Linked DNA regions of Caldimonas thermodepolymerans. The protein of the gene in region 2 interacts with the protein of the main gene of each other region in a pairwise test. Links are inferred from orthologs where the notes say so. Each region holds a gene or a part of one and is shown on either strand. Other genes may lie near its edges.

Region 1 (5,602 bases), 140 kb from region 2 along the record:
GGCTGCAGGGCGTGTCGTTCTATGTCGACGAGCGCGCCATCGTGCCGCGCTCCTTCATCGCCGAGCTGTTGGCCGACGGCACCATCGACCCCTGGCTGTCCGACCGCACCCGCCGCGTGCTGGACCTGTGCACCGGCAACGGCAGCCTTGCCGTGCTGGCCGCGCTGGCCTACCCCGAGGTCGAAGTGGACGCCGCCGACATCTCCGGGGACGCGCTCGCCGTGGCCCACATCAACGTCGAGCGCCACCAGCTCGGCGCGCGCATCCGCCTGCTGCGCAGCGACCTGCTGTCGCAGGTGGCCGGCCCGTACGACCTGATCCTGTGCAACCCGCCCTACGTCAACGCGCGCTCGATGGCGGCGCTGCCGCCCGAGTACCGGGCCGAACCGGCGCTGGCGCTGGCCGGCGGCGAGGACGGCATGGACCTGGTGCGCCGCCTGCTGCGCGAGGCGCCGCAGCACATGAGCGAGGACGCGGTGCTGGTGCTCGAGATCGGCAACGAGCGCGAGCACTTCGAGGCCGCCTTCCCGCGGCTCGAGGTGGTCTGGCTGGACACCAGCGCCGGCACCGACCAGGTGCTGCTGGTGACCCGCGCCGCGCTGCTGGAGGCCTCGCGGCCATGATCGTGCTGAAGAACGTCACGCTGCGCCGCGGCACCAAGGTCGTGCTCGAGGGCGCCAACGTCACGCTGCATCCGGGCGAGAAGGTCGGCCTGGTGGGACGCAACGGCGCCGGCAAGTCCTCGCTGTTCGCGCTGCTGACCGGCGCCCTGCACCCCGACGCCGGCGACGTGGAGCTGCCGCCGCGCTGGCGCATTGCCGAGGTCGTGCAGTCCATGCCCGACACCGAGGACAGCGCGACCGACTTCGTGCTGGCCGGCGACACCCCGCTGATGGAAGCGCAGGCCGCGCTGGCCGAGGCCGAGGCACGCGGCGACGGCACCGCGATCGCCGAGGCGCACCAGCGCATCCAGGACGCCGGCGGCTTCGACGCGCGTGCCCGCGCCCAGGCGCTGTTGATGGGCCTGGGCTTCAAGTCCGGGCAGCTCGAGCGTCCGGTCAACAGCTTCTCGGGCGGCTGGCGCATGCGGCTGCAGCTGGCGCGCGCGCTGATGTGCCCGGCCGACCTGCTGCTGCTCGACGAACCGACCAACCACCTGGACCTCGACGCCCTGGTCTGGCTGGAGAGCTGGCTCAAGCGCTTCGAGGGCATGATGCTGGTGATCAGCCACGACCGCGAGTTCCTCGACGCGATCACGCGCGTGACGCTGCACCTCGAGGACGCGCGCCTGACCCGCTACACCGGCAACTACACCGCCTTCGAGGCGATGCGCGCCGAGCGCCTGCAGCAGCAGCAGGCGGCCTACGAGCGCCAGCAGGAGAAGATCGCCCAGCTGCAGCGCTTCATCGACCGCTTCAAGGCCAAGGCAACCAAGGCCCGGCAGGCGCAAAGCCGCGTCAAGGCGCTGGAGCGGATGGAAAAGCTCGCGCCGGTGCTGACCAGCGCCGACTTCAGCTTCGAGTTCCGCGAGCCCGAGAGCCTGCCCAACCCCATGCTGGCGCTCAAGGACGTGGCGTGCGGCTACACCGGCGCCGACGGCAGCCCGACCGTGATCGTGCGCGACGTGCGCCGCACCGTGCTGGCCGGCCAGCGCATCGGCATCCTGGGCGCCAACGGCCAGGGCAAGTCCACGCTGGTCAAGACCGTCGCCCGCGTGCTGCCGCCGCTGGGCGGGCAGATCACCGAGGGCAAGGGCCTGGCGATCGGCTACTTCGCGCAGCAGGAGATGGACGTGCTGCGCCCGGACGAATCGCCGCTGCAGCACATGGTGCGGCTGGCCCGCGAGGTCAGCCCGCAGGCGCGCGAGCAGGAACTGCGCGACTTCCTCGGCCGCTTCCGCTTCACCGGCGACATGGTGTCCCAGGCCACCGGCACCATGAGCGGCGGCGAGAAGGCGCGCCTCGTGCTGGCCATGCTGGTGTGGCAGCGCCCCAACCTGCTGCTGCTCGACGAGCCGACCAACCATCTGGACCTGACCACCCGCGAGGCGCTCAGCATGGCGCTCAACGGCTTCGAGGGCACGGTGATGCTGGTCAGCCACGACCGCGCGCTGCTGCGCGAGGTGTGCGACGAGTTCTGGCTGGTCGCCGGCGGCACGGTGCAGCCCTTCGACGGCGACCTGGACGACTACCAGCGCTGGCTGCTCGAGCAGGCGCGCCTGCAGCGCGAGGCGGCGGCCCCGGCGGACGCCGCCTCCCCGACGTCGCGGCCCGGGGCTGCCCCGCCCGCGGCCAACCGGCGCGAGGAGCGCAAGGCCCAGGCCCAGGAGCGCCAGCGCCTGGCCGAACAGCTGCGCCCGCTGAAGAAGGAGCTGGCGCAGGTCGACGCCCGCCTCGCCGCGCTGGCCGAGGAGAAGGCCGCGATCGAGGCCGCCTTCGCCAGCGGCCACCTCGACCCGGCCCAGGTGGCCGGGCACGGCCGGCGCCTCAAGGCCATCGCCGACGAGACCGAGGCGCTGGAGCTGCGCTGGCTCGAGCTGTCCGAAGACATCGAGCGGCTGAGCGCCTGACCCCCATGACCGCACCCGTGGCATGGTTGCCGCCAATTAAATTGTGCGCAATTAAATCGGTCTCTACCATTCCTGCCATGATATCCCGCAAGCCTGCCCCGATCTCGTCCGACGACGCGCTGCTGCAGCTCGACCACCAGCTGTGCTTCGCGCTGTACGCCACCTCGCTGGCCATGACCAAGCTGTACAAGCCCCTGCTCGACCGGCTGGGGCTGACCTACCCGCAGTACCTGGTGATGCTGGTGCTGTGGGAGCAGGATGGCCTGAGCGTCGGCGCCCTCGGCGAGCGGCTGTTCCTCGACTCGGGCACGCTCACCCCGCTGCTCAAGCGCATGGAAGCCGCCGGCTGGCTGGTGCGCGCGCGGGCCAAGGACGACGAACGGCGCGTGGTGGTCTCGCTGACGCCAGAGGGCCGCGCCCTGCGGGCCCGGGCGATCGCCGTGCCCAGGGCGATCGGCTGCGCCACCCGGTGCTCCATGGAAGAACTTGCCGACCTGCGCCAGCGCCTGCACGCGCTGCGACGCCGGCTCTCCCCCCAGCTCGTCGAATCAGCGGCCCGCGACGAAGCGCGCGCCGCCTGAGCCGGGCAGGAACGATGCTTTCTCTGACCCGGGCAGACCCGTCCCCTCCACCCACCTCGCCTCAGGAGAAGCTCATGGCACTCGACAAAGTCCTCTACCAGGTCCAGGCCACCGCAACCGGCGGCCGAGACGGACGCGCCGTCTCGTCCGATGGCGTGCTCGACGTCAAGCTGGCCACCCCGAAGGAGCTGGGCGGCCCCGGCGGCGCGGCGACCAACCCGGAGCAGCTGTTCGCGGCCGGCTATTCGGCCTGCTTCCTGAGCGCGATGAAGTTCGTCGCCTCGCAGCAGAAGAAGCCCCTGCCGGCTGACGCCTCGGTGACCGGCACCGTCGGCATCGGCCCGATCCCGGGCGGGTTCGGGCTGCAGGTGAAGCTGGGCGTGTCGCTGCCCGGCTGGGAGCGCGGCGACGCGCAGGCGCTGGTCGAGGCGGCGCACAAGGTCTGCCCGTATTCGAACGCCACGCGCGGCAACATCGACGTGACGCTCGACGTGCTCTGAGGCGCGTTGCGCGGGTGGCGGCTCAGCCGGCCGCCATCAGCTGCAGCATCAGCTCCACGCGGGCCTTCCACGGGGTCAGCGCCCCGGCCGACGGCAGCGCCTGCCGGCCCGTCGGCACCACCACCCCCTCGGCGCAGCGCGAGCAGCGCAGCACGCGCACCCCGCGTGCCTGCGCCCGCACCAGCTCGGCCTCCAGCCGTTCGTGCACCGTGCCGTTGCCGGTGCCGACCACCACCAGCCCCTGCACCGGCAGCCCGGCCAGGGCCGCGGCCCAGCGGCCATCCGCGCCGGCGTGGCTGCTGACGATCTCCACCCAGGGCCAGCCGGCGGGCGACGCCGGCAGGCATGCCAGCCCGAGCGGCTCGCCCTGCGGCCAGTCGCGCAGCTGGCGCAGCCGTCCTTCCTCCACGTAGCCCAGCGGGCCGGCATCGCCGGAGCCGAACGCATCGAGCCGGTAGGTGTGGGCCTTGCGCACCTCCAGCCCGCTGTGCACCTGCCCGGCCAGCACCGCGAGCACCCCCCGGGCCCCGGGCGTTGCCGCCACCGTCACCGCATCCAGCAGGTTCTGCGGGCCGTCCGGCCGCAAGGCGCTGGCCGGACGCATCGCCGCGACCATCACCACCGGCTTGGCCGGCGCCAGCAGGCGGTGCAGGAAATACGCCGTCTCCTCCAGCGTGTCGGTGCCGTGCGTGACCACGACGCCGCGCACTTCGGGACGCGCCAAGTGGTGCGCCACGCGCTGCGCCAGCAACTGCCACACCCCGAAGTCCATGTCCTTGCTGTCGAGCTGGGCCACCTGCTCGGTCTCCAGCGGCCAGCGGGCCAGCGCCGGCACCGCCGCGACCAGGTCGGCCACGCCCAGCTGCGCCGCGCGGTAGCCGACGTTGTCATGCGGGTCGGCCGCGGTGCCGGCGATCGTGCCGCCGGTGCCCAGGATGACGATGGGGCCGTGCTCGTTGCTTTGCATTTCTCGGAAAACTGGATAAAAATACAGTTACTGGATGCCTGCACAGTATCCGGGATCAAGGCCAGTCGCCTGGTCCGTGCCGGCAGGCCGTCACTTCGCGAGGTGTCCGTGGACCATCAACCCAAACTCACCGCCCGCCAGCAACAGGTGCTGGACCTGATCAAGAGTGCCATCGAGCGCACCGGCGCCCCGCCGACGCGGGCAGAGATCGCCGCCGAGCTCGGCTTCCGTTCGGCCAACGCGGCGGAGGAGCACCTGCAGGCCCTGGCGCGCAAGGGCGTGATCGAGCTGGTCGGCGGCACGTCGCGCGGCATCCGGCTCAAGTCTGACACACTGCGCTCGCTCAACGAATCGCGCAGCCGGCAGTTCAGCCTGCCCCTGCCCGGGCTGGCGCAGCTGGCCCTGCCGCTGGTCGGCCGGGTCGCGGCCGGCAGCCCCATCCTGGCCCAGGAACACATCGACCAGACCTACCACGTCGAGGCCGGCCTGTTCGCGAGCCGCCCCGACTACCTGCTGCGCGTGCGCGGCATGAGCATGCGCGACGCCGGCATCCTCGACGGCGACCTGCTCGCGGTGCAGCGTGCCAAGGAAGCCCGCAACGGCCAGATCGTCGTCGCCCGGCTGGGCGAGGAGGTCACCGTCAAGCGCTTCCGCCGCAGCCGCGGCAGCATCGAACTGGTCGCCGAGAACCCCGACTACAAGACCATCGTCGTCGAGCCCGGCCAGGATTTCGAGCTCGAAGGCATTGCCGTCGGGCTGATCCGCAACTCGCTGCTGATGTGACGCCATGAAGCACCTCGCCGCGGCCCTGCCGGCCACCGTCCTGTCCGCTGCGCCCTCCCGGGGACCGTCCCTGCGCACCACGTCGCAAGGACCGGCCACCCCGACGCGCTCGGGCGGCAAGCCGGCCAAGGCGCGGCACCGCAGTGCATGCCTGGCAGACGACGCGGCGCTCGAGTCGCTGCCCAACATCGGCCCGGCGCTG
Region 2 (8,142 bases):
CTTGAGCTGCTGCTCGGTCTTGCCGACCCAGGCGATCTCGGGGCTGGTGTAGATCACCCACGGGATGGTGTCGAAGTTCACGTGACCGTGCTGGCCGGCGATGCGCTCGGCCACCGCCACGCCCTCTTCCTCGGCCTTGTGCGCCAGCATCGGGCCGCGCACCACGTCACCCACCGCCCAGACGTTGGGCAGGTTGGTGCGGCACTGGTCGTCGACCACGATGGCGCCGCGCTCGTCGAGCTTCAGGCCCACGGCTTCCGGGTTCAGGCCGTTGGTGTTGGGCACGCGGCCGATCGAGACGATCAGCTTGTCGACCTCCAGCGTCTGGGCCTCGCCCTTGGCGTCGGTGTAGCTGACGGTCACGCCCTTGGCGCCGTTCTTGACCTCGTTGACCTTCACGCCCAGCTGAATCTTCAGGCCCTGCTTGGTGAAGACCTTGAGCGCCTCCTTGGCGACCTGCTCGTCGGCAGCGCCCAGGAAGGTCGGCAGTGCCTCGAGGATGGTCACGTCGGCGCCCAGGCGGCGCCACACCGAGCCCATCTCCAGGCCGATGACGCCGGAGCCGATCACGCCCAGCTTCTTCGGCACCTCGGGGATGCGCAGCGCACCGTCGTTGGACAGGACGTTCTGCTCGTCGAACGGCACGCCCGGCAGCGCGCGGGCGTTGGAGCCGGTGGCGACGATCACGTGCCTGGCCTCGATGACCTCCTCGTTCGCGCCGGACACCTTGAGCTCGTAGCCGATGCCGCCGGCCTTCACGAACGAGCCGCGGCCGTGGAAGAAGGTCACCTTGTTCTTCTTGAACAGGTACAGGATGCCTTCGTTGTTCTGCTTCACGACCGCATCCTTGCGGGCCAGCATCTTCGCCACGTCCATCGACAGGTTGGACAGCGAGATGCCGTGCTCGGCAAAGTGATGGCCGGCCTGCTCGTAGTGCTCGGACGACTGCAGCAGCGCCTTGGACGGGATGCAGCCGACGTTGGTGCAGGTGCCGCCCGGGGCGGGACCGCCCTTGGCGTTCTTCCACTCGTCGATGCAGGCCGTGTTGAAGCCCAGCTGCGCCGCACGGATGGCGGCGATGTAGCCGCCCGGGCCGCCGCCGATGACGACGACGTCGAATTGCTTGTTGCTCATCGTGTGGGGTCCCCGGCTCAGATGTCGAACAGCAGGCGCGACGGATCTTCCAGCGCCTCCTTCATCGCGACCAGGCCCAGCACGGCCTCGCGGCCGTCGATGATGCGGTGGTCATACGACATGGCCAGGTAGTTGATCGGACGGATCACGATCTGGCCGTTCTCGACCACCGGGCGGTCCTTGGTGGCGTGGATGCCCAGGATGGCCGACTGCGGCGGGTTGATGATCGGGGTGGACAGCATCGAGCCGAACACGCCGCCGTTGGAGATCGAGAACGTGCCGCCGGACAGCTCGTCCAGGCTCAGCTTGCCGTCCTTGGCCTTCTGGCCGAACTCGGCGATCTTCTTCTCGATCTCGGCGAAGGTCATCTGGTCGGCGTTGCGCAGGATCGGCACCACCAGGCCACGCGGCGAACCGACCGCGATGCCGATGTCGAAGTAGCCGTGGTAGATGATGTCGGTGCCGTCGACCGAGGCGTTCAGGATCGGGAACTTCTTCAGCGCGTGGACCGCGGCCTTGACGAAGAAGCTCATGAAGCCCAGGCGCACGCCGTGTTCCTTCTCGAACTTCTCCTGGTACTTCTTGCGCAGCTCCATCACCGGCGCCATGTTGACCTCGTTGAAGGTGGTCAGGATGGCGTTGGTGGCCTGCGACTGCAGCAGGCGCTCGGCGATGCGCGCGCGCAGGCGGCTCATCGGCACGCGCTGCTCGGGGCGGTCGCCCAGGTTCTGCGTCAGCGGCGCGGCCACCGGCGGCAGCGGCTTGGCCGCGGCCGGCGCCGGCGCGGCGGCGGGCTTGGTGCCGGCGGCGATGGCGCCCAGCACGTCGCCCTTGGTGATGCGGCCGTCCTTGCCGGTGCCGCTCACCTGCGAGGCGGACAGGTTGTTGTCGGCCAGCAGCTTGGCGGCCGCGGGCATGGCCACGCCGGCCTTGGAGGCACTGGCCGGAGCCGCAGCGGCGGCCGGCGCCGGGGCGGGCGCGGCAGCCGCGGGGGCCGGCGCCGGGGCCGGGGCCGCAGCACCGGCGGTGGCTTCGGTGTCGATCTTGGCGATGACCTGGTCGGAGGTCACCGTGCCGCCGTCGTCGACGACGATCTCGGTGAGCACGCCGGCCGAAGGCGCCGGCACTTCCAGCACCACCTTGTCGGTCTCGATCTCGATCAGGATCTCGTCGGCCGAGACGGCTTCACCGGCCTTCTTCTTCCATTGCAGCAGCGTGGCCTCGGCCACCGATTCGGAAAGCTGCGGAACCTTGACTTCTACGATTGCCATGTCTTGTCTTTCGATGATCTGCGCCGCGCAGGATGCCGGCCGCAGCCGGCGGTATGCGCACGGTCATCGCGGCGCGCAGCGCCCGCGATGACCGCCGGGTGACGTCAAATTACTTGGTGAGGATGAAGCCTTTGAGCTTGGCGAACGCCTGCTCCAGCAGCGCCTTCTGCTGCTCCTGGTGCAGGTGCGCGTAACCGACGGCCGGAGAGGCCGACGCCGGACGGCCGGCGTAGCCGAGGCGCTGGCCTTCGGTCATGTTCTCGTGGATGTAGTGCTGCACGAAGAACCAGGCGCCCTGATTCTGCGGTTCGTCCTGGCACCACACCAGCTCGGTCGCGTTGGGGTACTTCTTCAGCTCGGCACCGAACGCCTTGTGCGGGAACGGATAGAGCTGCTCGACCCGGATGATCGCGACGTCGCCGGCCTTCTTCTCCTCGCGCTTCTTGACGAGGTCGTAGTAGACCTTGCCCGAGCAGATGATCACGCGCTTGACCTTGGCAGCGTCGATCTCGGCATGGGTCTCGCCGATGACGGTGCGGAACTCGCCCTTGGTGAACTCGGACAGCGGCGAGGTGGCGTCCTTGTTGCGCAGCAGCGACTTGGGCGTCATCAGCACCAGCGGCTTGCGGAACATGCGCACCATCTGGCGCCGCAGCACATGGAAGATCTGGCTGGCCGTGGTCGGCTGGCAGATCTGCATGTTGTTGTCCGCAGCCAGCTGCATGAAGCGCTCCAGGCGCGCCGACGAGTGCTCGGGGCCCTGGCCTTCATAGCCGTGCGGCAGCATCAGCACCAGGCCGTTGGCGCGGCCCCACTTGACCTCGCCGGAGGCGATGAACTGGTCGATCACCACCTGGGCGCAGTTCGCGAAGTCGCCGAACTGGGCTTCCCAGATCACCAGGGTGTTCGGGTCGGCCGAGGCGTAGCCGTACTCGAAGCCCAGCACCGCTTCTTCCGACAGGATGGAGTCGATGACGGTGAACGGGGCCTGGTTCTCGGCCACGTTCTGCAGCGGGATGTAGGTGCCTTCGTCCCACTTCTCGCGGTTCTGGTCGTGCAGGACCGCATGGCGGTGGGTGAAGGTGCCGCGGCCGCAGTCCTCGCCGGACAGGCGCACCGGGTAGCCGCTGGCCACCAGCGACGCGAAGGCCAAGTGCTCGCCCATGCCCCAGTCGACGTTGATCTCGCCACGGCCCATGGCGGCGCGGTCGGCGATGACCTTCTCGACCAGCGGATGCAGCTTGAAGTTGCTGGGGATGGTCGTGATGCGCTCGGCCAGGCGCTTGATCTCCGCCAGCGGCAGCGCGGTGTCGGCGCTGTCGGTCCACTTCTTGCCGAGGAACGGTGCCCAGTCGACGGCGTACTTGCTCTTGTAGTTGGTCAGGACCGGGTCGACCGTATGACGGCCGGCGTCCATCGCGGCGCGGTAGGCCTTGACCATCTCGTCCGGCTCCTGCGCCTCGATCACGCCCTGCGCCACCAGCTTGTCGGCGTACAGCTTGCGCGTGCCGGGGTGCTTGGCGATCTTCTTGTACATCAGCGGCTGGGTCAGCGCAGGGGTGTCCTGCTCGTTGTGGCCCAGCTTGCGGAAGCAGACGATGTCGACGACGACGTCCTTCTTGAACTCCTGGCGGTAGTCCAGCGCCAGCTGCGTGGCGAACACCACGGCTTCGGGGTCGTCGCCGTTGACGTGCAGCACCGGCGCCTCGATCATCTTGACGACGTCGGTGCAGTACAGCGTCGAGCGCGCGTCGCGCGGGTCGCTGGTCGTGAAGCCGATCTGGTTGTTGATGACGATGTGCAGGGTGCCGCCGGTGTAGTAGCCGCGGGTCTGCGCCAGCGCCAGCGTCTCCATCACGACGCCCTGCCCGGCGAAGGCGGCGTCGCCGTGCACCAGCACGGGCAGCACCTGGTCGCCCTTCTTGTCGCCGCGGCGGTCCAGGCGGGCCTTGACCGAGCCTTCGACCACCGGGTTGACGATCTCCAGGTGCGAGGGGTTGAACGCCAGGCTCAGGTGCACCGGGCCGCCGGGGCTCGAGACGTCGCTCGAGAAGCCCTGGTGGTACTTCACGTCGCCGGCGGGCAGGTCCTCGGGGGCGGTGTGCTCGAACTCGGCGAACAGGTCCTTGGGCATCTTGCCCAGGGTGTTGACCAGCACGTTCAGGCGGCCGCGGTGGGCCATGCCGATCACGATTTCCTGCACGCCCTTGCTGCCGCCGTGCTGGATGACCTCATCCATCGCGGCAATGAAGCTCTCGCCGCCTTCCAGCGAGAACCGCTTCTGGCCGACGTACTTGGTGTGCAGGAAGCGCTCCAGGCCTTCGGCCGCGGTCAGGCGCTCCAGGATGTGGCGCTTCTTCTCGGCGGTGAAGGTGGGTTTGGCGCGGGTGCTTTCGAGCTTTTCCTGCCACCAGCGCTTTTCGGTCGGATCGGTGATGTGCATGAATTCCGCACCGATCGAACCGCAGTAGGTGTCACGCAAGGCCTGCACGATCTCGCGCAGGGTCATCTGCTCGGCCTTGGTGAAATAGGTGTTCGTGGCACTGAAAGTGATGTCCATGTCACTTTCAGTGAGGTCGTAGAACGCCGGCTCCAGCTCGGGGATGCGGGGACGTTCCTGACGCTTGAGGGGATCGAGGTCGGCCCAACGGGCACCGAGGAAACGATAGGCGGCAATCAGCGACTGGACGTGGACCTGCTTTCGGGCGACGGCCAGGTCGGCGCTGCTGGTCTTGACCGCAAAGGCGTTGGACTTGGCACGCTGCGCGAAGGATTCGATCACCGGCGCGTGGGGCACGTCACGGGCTTCGGAGCCGTCGACGGCAGGCACGTGCTGCAACGCATCGAAATAGGCTCGCCAGTTTTCCGGCACCGAACCGGGGTTGTCGAGATAAGCCTCGTACAACTCCTCGACATAGGGGGCATTACCCCCGAACAGGTACGAAGTCGCCCTGTATTGCTCCATCATTTCGCTCACCTTTCATCCTGGTTTCCAGGACTGTGGCTGGTTGAACAACCTTCCGCGACACGGCTTGACCGGTTGGCGGATTGCGACCCGCCTTTACTTCTGGGTTCAGGGCAGAAACCAGTAAAGGGGACGGGAAGGACCTGAGTCAGGGATGCGACTCTATCACCGATGGAATCATGGCGTCATGCGAGTTGTGCATACGCTGTCACGCAGCCATGGTCTTCCCGTGGAGCAAAGGGGTTTGAAAGCGGAACAGGAATCAGGGATTCGCAGGGGATGAAACCGGAGTGGCCGGCGCGTCCTGCGACCTGTCGCGTCTGGGCAACGACATCGTGCCACCCACGCCGACGCCCACCCCGCCGCGGCCGACGCCGACCGAGCCGCCGATGGTGCCGTCGGAGCCGACCGACACCCCCACGCCGCCGATGCCCACGGGCACGGCCACCCCGACCCGCGCACCGGTGCAGCCGGCCGCGAACACCGCACAAGAAGAAGCAAGCAACAGGGAAACGAAGCGCATGGGCCCCACTCTAGGGCAAACCGGCGCCGGCCGGCATCTCCCCGCACGGCGGCGGGTCTCGCCGGGCGCCGGGTCAGGCGATGGTGACCTCGTCGGTGCGCTGGTCGCCCCTGTTGTCGGTCCAGCTGATGGAGAGCTTGTCGCCGGCCTTGCCGCCGGCGAAGCTGAACTGCAGGTAGGGGTTCTTGGACACGGCCGGGCCCCATTGGGCGGTCAGCACGACCCGGTCGTTGTGACGCGCCGTCACCTCCTGGATGAACCAGGCAGGGATGACCTGGCCCGACGCATCCTTGCGCTGGCCGCTTTCCATCTCGTGCGCCATCAGCACACGCACCGTCACCTTGTCACCCTGCACCTGGGTGCGGATGCGCATGGGATCTGCCATCTCGATACTCCTCGTCTGCCGTCGGGTGGCCGTCAAGCGCCGCAGCCGCCCAGGGTCACCGTGACTTCCCGGGCCGCGAAATAGAACCGGTCGCCGGCCTGGACCAGGGCGTAGACGGTGGACGTCTGGCTCATCTTGATGTTGAAGGCGACGTTGGGTTCGGTGCCGGCGGGGATGTCGAACAGCGCCGCCAGCGTATTGGGGTTCTTGTCGACCAGCAGGGCCAGGCGCGTGGCGCCCGGCAGGGTGGTGGACACGCCCACGCGCACCACGTTGCCGTTCTCGGCGATCTCCGGCGCATGCAGCCGCACGTCCGGGCTTTCGACCGGCGCGGCGCCGCCCAACGCCTTCACCACCTCGGCCAGCCCCTTGGCATCGAACGCACTCTTGTTCCAGGCCGCCTGGGCGGCCGCAGGCAGCAGCCCGGCCGACGCGGCCAGGCCCAGAACCGCCATGCTGGCGCTCGTGTGCAGAAACTGCCTGCGGTTACCCATCGCGATCCACCTCCGACATCCATGCGAAACCCGTGAGGGCGGCACCATGCCGCCACACCGACAACCGGCCACGGCAGGGCGCTATTGTCCGCCAGGTGTCCCTGCCCTGCCCGCGCCGCGCCGCGAGGCCCACGACCGCAAAGGGTCTCCACGCAGGGAGGCGGCAAGGCCCGCTTCAGCCGGGCAGCGCCAAGTCGTCCGCGGCGCCGGCAGGCAGCGCCTCGCGCTCGAGCAGCGCGTCGAAGGCCGCGCTTTCGACCGCAGGCGAGAACAGGAAGCCCTGGAACTCGTCGCAGCCGGCCTGCAGCAGGAACTGCCGCTGCGCCTCGGTCTCGACCCCTTCGGCGATCAGCGACAGGCGCAGCGCCCGCGCCAGGTAGACGATCGAGCGCACGATGCCGGCATCGCTCTCGTCGGCCGGCAGGCCCTGGATGAAGGAACGGTCGATCTTGAGCTTGCGCAGCGGAAAGCGCTTCAGGTAGCCGAGGCTCGAGTAGCCGGTGCCGAAGTCGTCGATCGCCAGGCGCACCCCCAGCGCGGCAAGCGCGTTCAGGCGCAGCAGGGCCTCGTCGGCATCCTGGATCAGGATGGACTCGGTCAGTTCCAGCTCCAGGTTGCGCGCCGGCAGGCCGGCGGCCGCGATGATCGCCGCGACCCGCTCGACGAAGTTGCTGCGCTGGAACTGCACCGCCGAGACGTTGACCGCCACCACCAGGTCCAGGCCGCGCCGGTGCCACTGCGCCGCCTGGCGCACTGCCTCGGTCAGCACCCATTCGCCCAGCGGCACGATGAAGCCGCTTTCCTCGGCCACCTGGATGAAGCGCGCCGGCGACAGCTCGCCCAGCTCCTCGTCGTGCCAGCGCACCAGCGCCTCGGCGCCGACGATGGCCCCGGTGCGGATGTCGACCTGGGGCTGGTAGTGCAGCCGGAAGCCGCCGCGCGCGAGCGCCTGGCGCATGGCCTGGTCGATCTTCATGCGCGACAGCAGGTCCACGTTCATCTGCGGCTGGTAGAAGCGGAAGCCGGCGCGGCCGCGCTCCTTGACGCGGTACATCGCGGCATCGGCGTTCTTGATCAGGTCTTCGAGCGTGGCACCGTCGTTCGGGTGCAGCGCGATGCCGATGCTGCAGGTGACGGTGAAGCTCATGTCGTCCAGCACCAGCGGCTCGTTCAGCGCAGCGAGCACCCGGCGCGCGGCCAGCTCCGCCCCGCGCGCGTCGGCCTGGTGGATCAGCAGGACGAACTCGTCGCCGCCCAGGCGCGCGACGGTGTCGACCTCGCGCACGCAGGAGCGGATGCGGTGCGCCACCTCGACCAGCACCCGGTCGCCGAACGGGTGGCCGAGCGAATCGTTGATGTGCTTGAAGCGG

What was found. The genes of interacting proteins can lie anywhere in the genome.
Region 1: the proteins of IS481_RS10015 (region 2) and IS481_RS09370 interact in binary tests that used the Escherichia coli proteins (3 or more experiments, as listed by UniProt). The link is inferred for Caldimonas thermodepolymerans from one-to-one orthologs.

Annotation. Positions count from the first base shown.
Region 1 is NZ_CP064338.1:2,002,405-2,008,006, forward strand. Bases 95-3,094 are described here. They hold IS481_RS09370 (ABC-F family ATP-binding cassette domain-containing protein), read left to right. Parts: upstream 95-619; coding sequence 620-2,569; downstream 2,570-3,094. Other genes in these bases: prmB (50S ribosomal protein L3 N(5)-glutamine methyltransferase), read left to right, coding at 95-623; IS481_RS09375 (MarR family winged helix-turn-helix transcriptional regulator), read left to right, coding at 2,647-3,094. In the rest of the region: more of prmB, read left to right, coding at 1-94; more of IS481_RS09375, read left to right, coding at 3,095-3,150; IS481_RS09380 (organic hydroperoxide resistance protein), read left to right, coding at 3,225-3,650; IS481_RS09385 (asparaginase), read right to left, coding at 3,673-4,617; transcriptional repressor LexA, read left to right, coding at 4,726-5,400; IS481_RS09395 (helix-hairpin-helix domain-containing protein), read left to right, coding at 5,405-5,602. UniProt on the Escherichia coli protein: Genetic data indicate it may be involved in ribosome assembly or function.
Region 2 is NZ_CP064338.1:2,139,104-2,147,245, forward strand. Bases 2,315-5,721 are described here. They hold IS481_RS10015 (2-oxoglutarate dehydrogenase E1 component), read right to left. Parts: upstream 5,374-5,721; coding sequence 2,515-5,373; downstream 2,315-2,514. Other genes in these bases: odhB (2-oxoglutarate dehydrogenase complex dihydrolipoyllysine-residue succinyltransferase), read right to left, coding at 2,315-2,405; IS481_RS10020 (hypothetical protein), read right to left, coding at 5,633-5,721. Outside these bases: lpdA (dihydrolipoyl dehydrogenase), read right to left, coding at 1-1,134; more of odhB, read right to left, coding at 1,152-2,314; more of IS481_RS10020, read right to left, coding at 5,722-5,893; thiosulfate oxidation carrier complex protein SoxZ, read right to left, coding at 5,967-6,278; thiosulfate oxidation carrier protein SoxY, read right to left, coding at 6,311-6,820; IS481_RS10035 (sensor domain-containing protein), read right to left, coding at 6,948-8,142. UniProt on the Escherichia coli protein: E1 component of the 2-oxoglutarate dehydrogenase (OGDH) complex which catalyzes the decarboxylation of 2-oxoglutarate, the first step in the conversion of 2-oxoglutarate to succinyl-CoA and CO(2).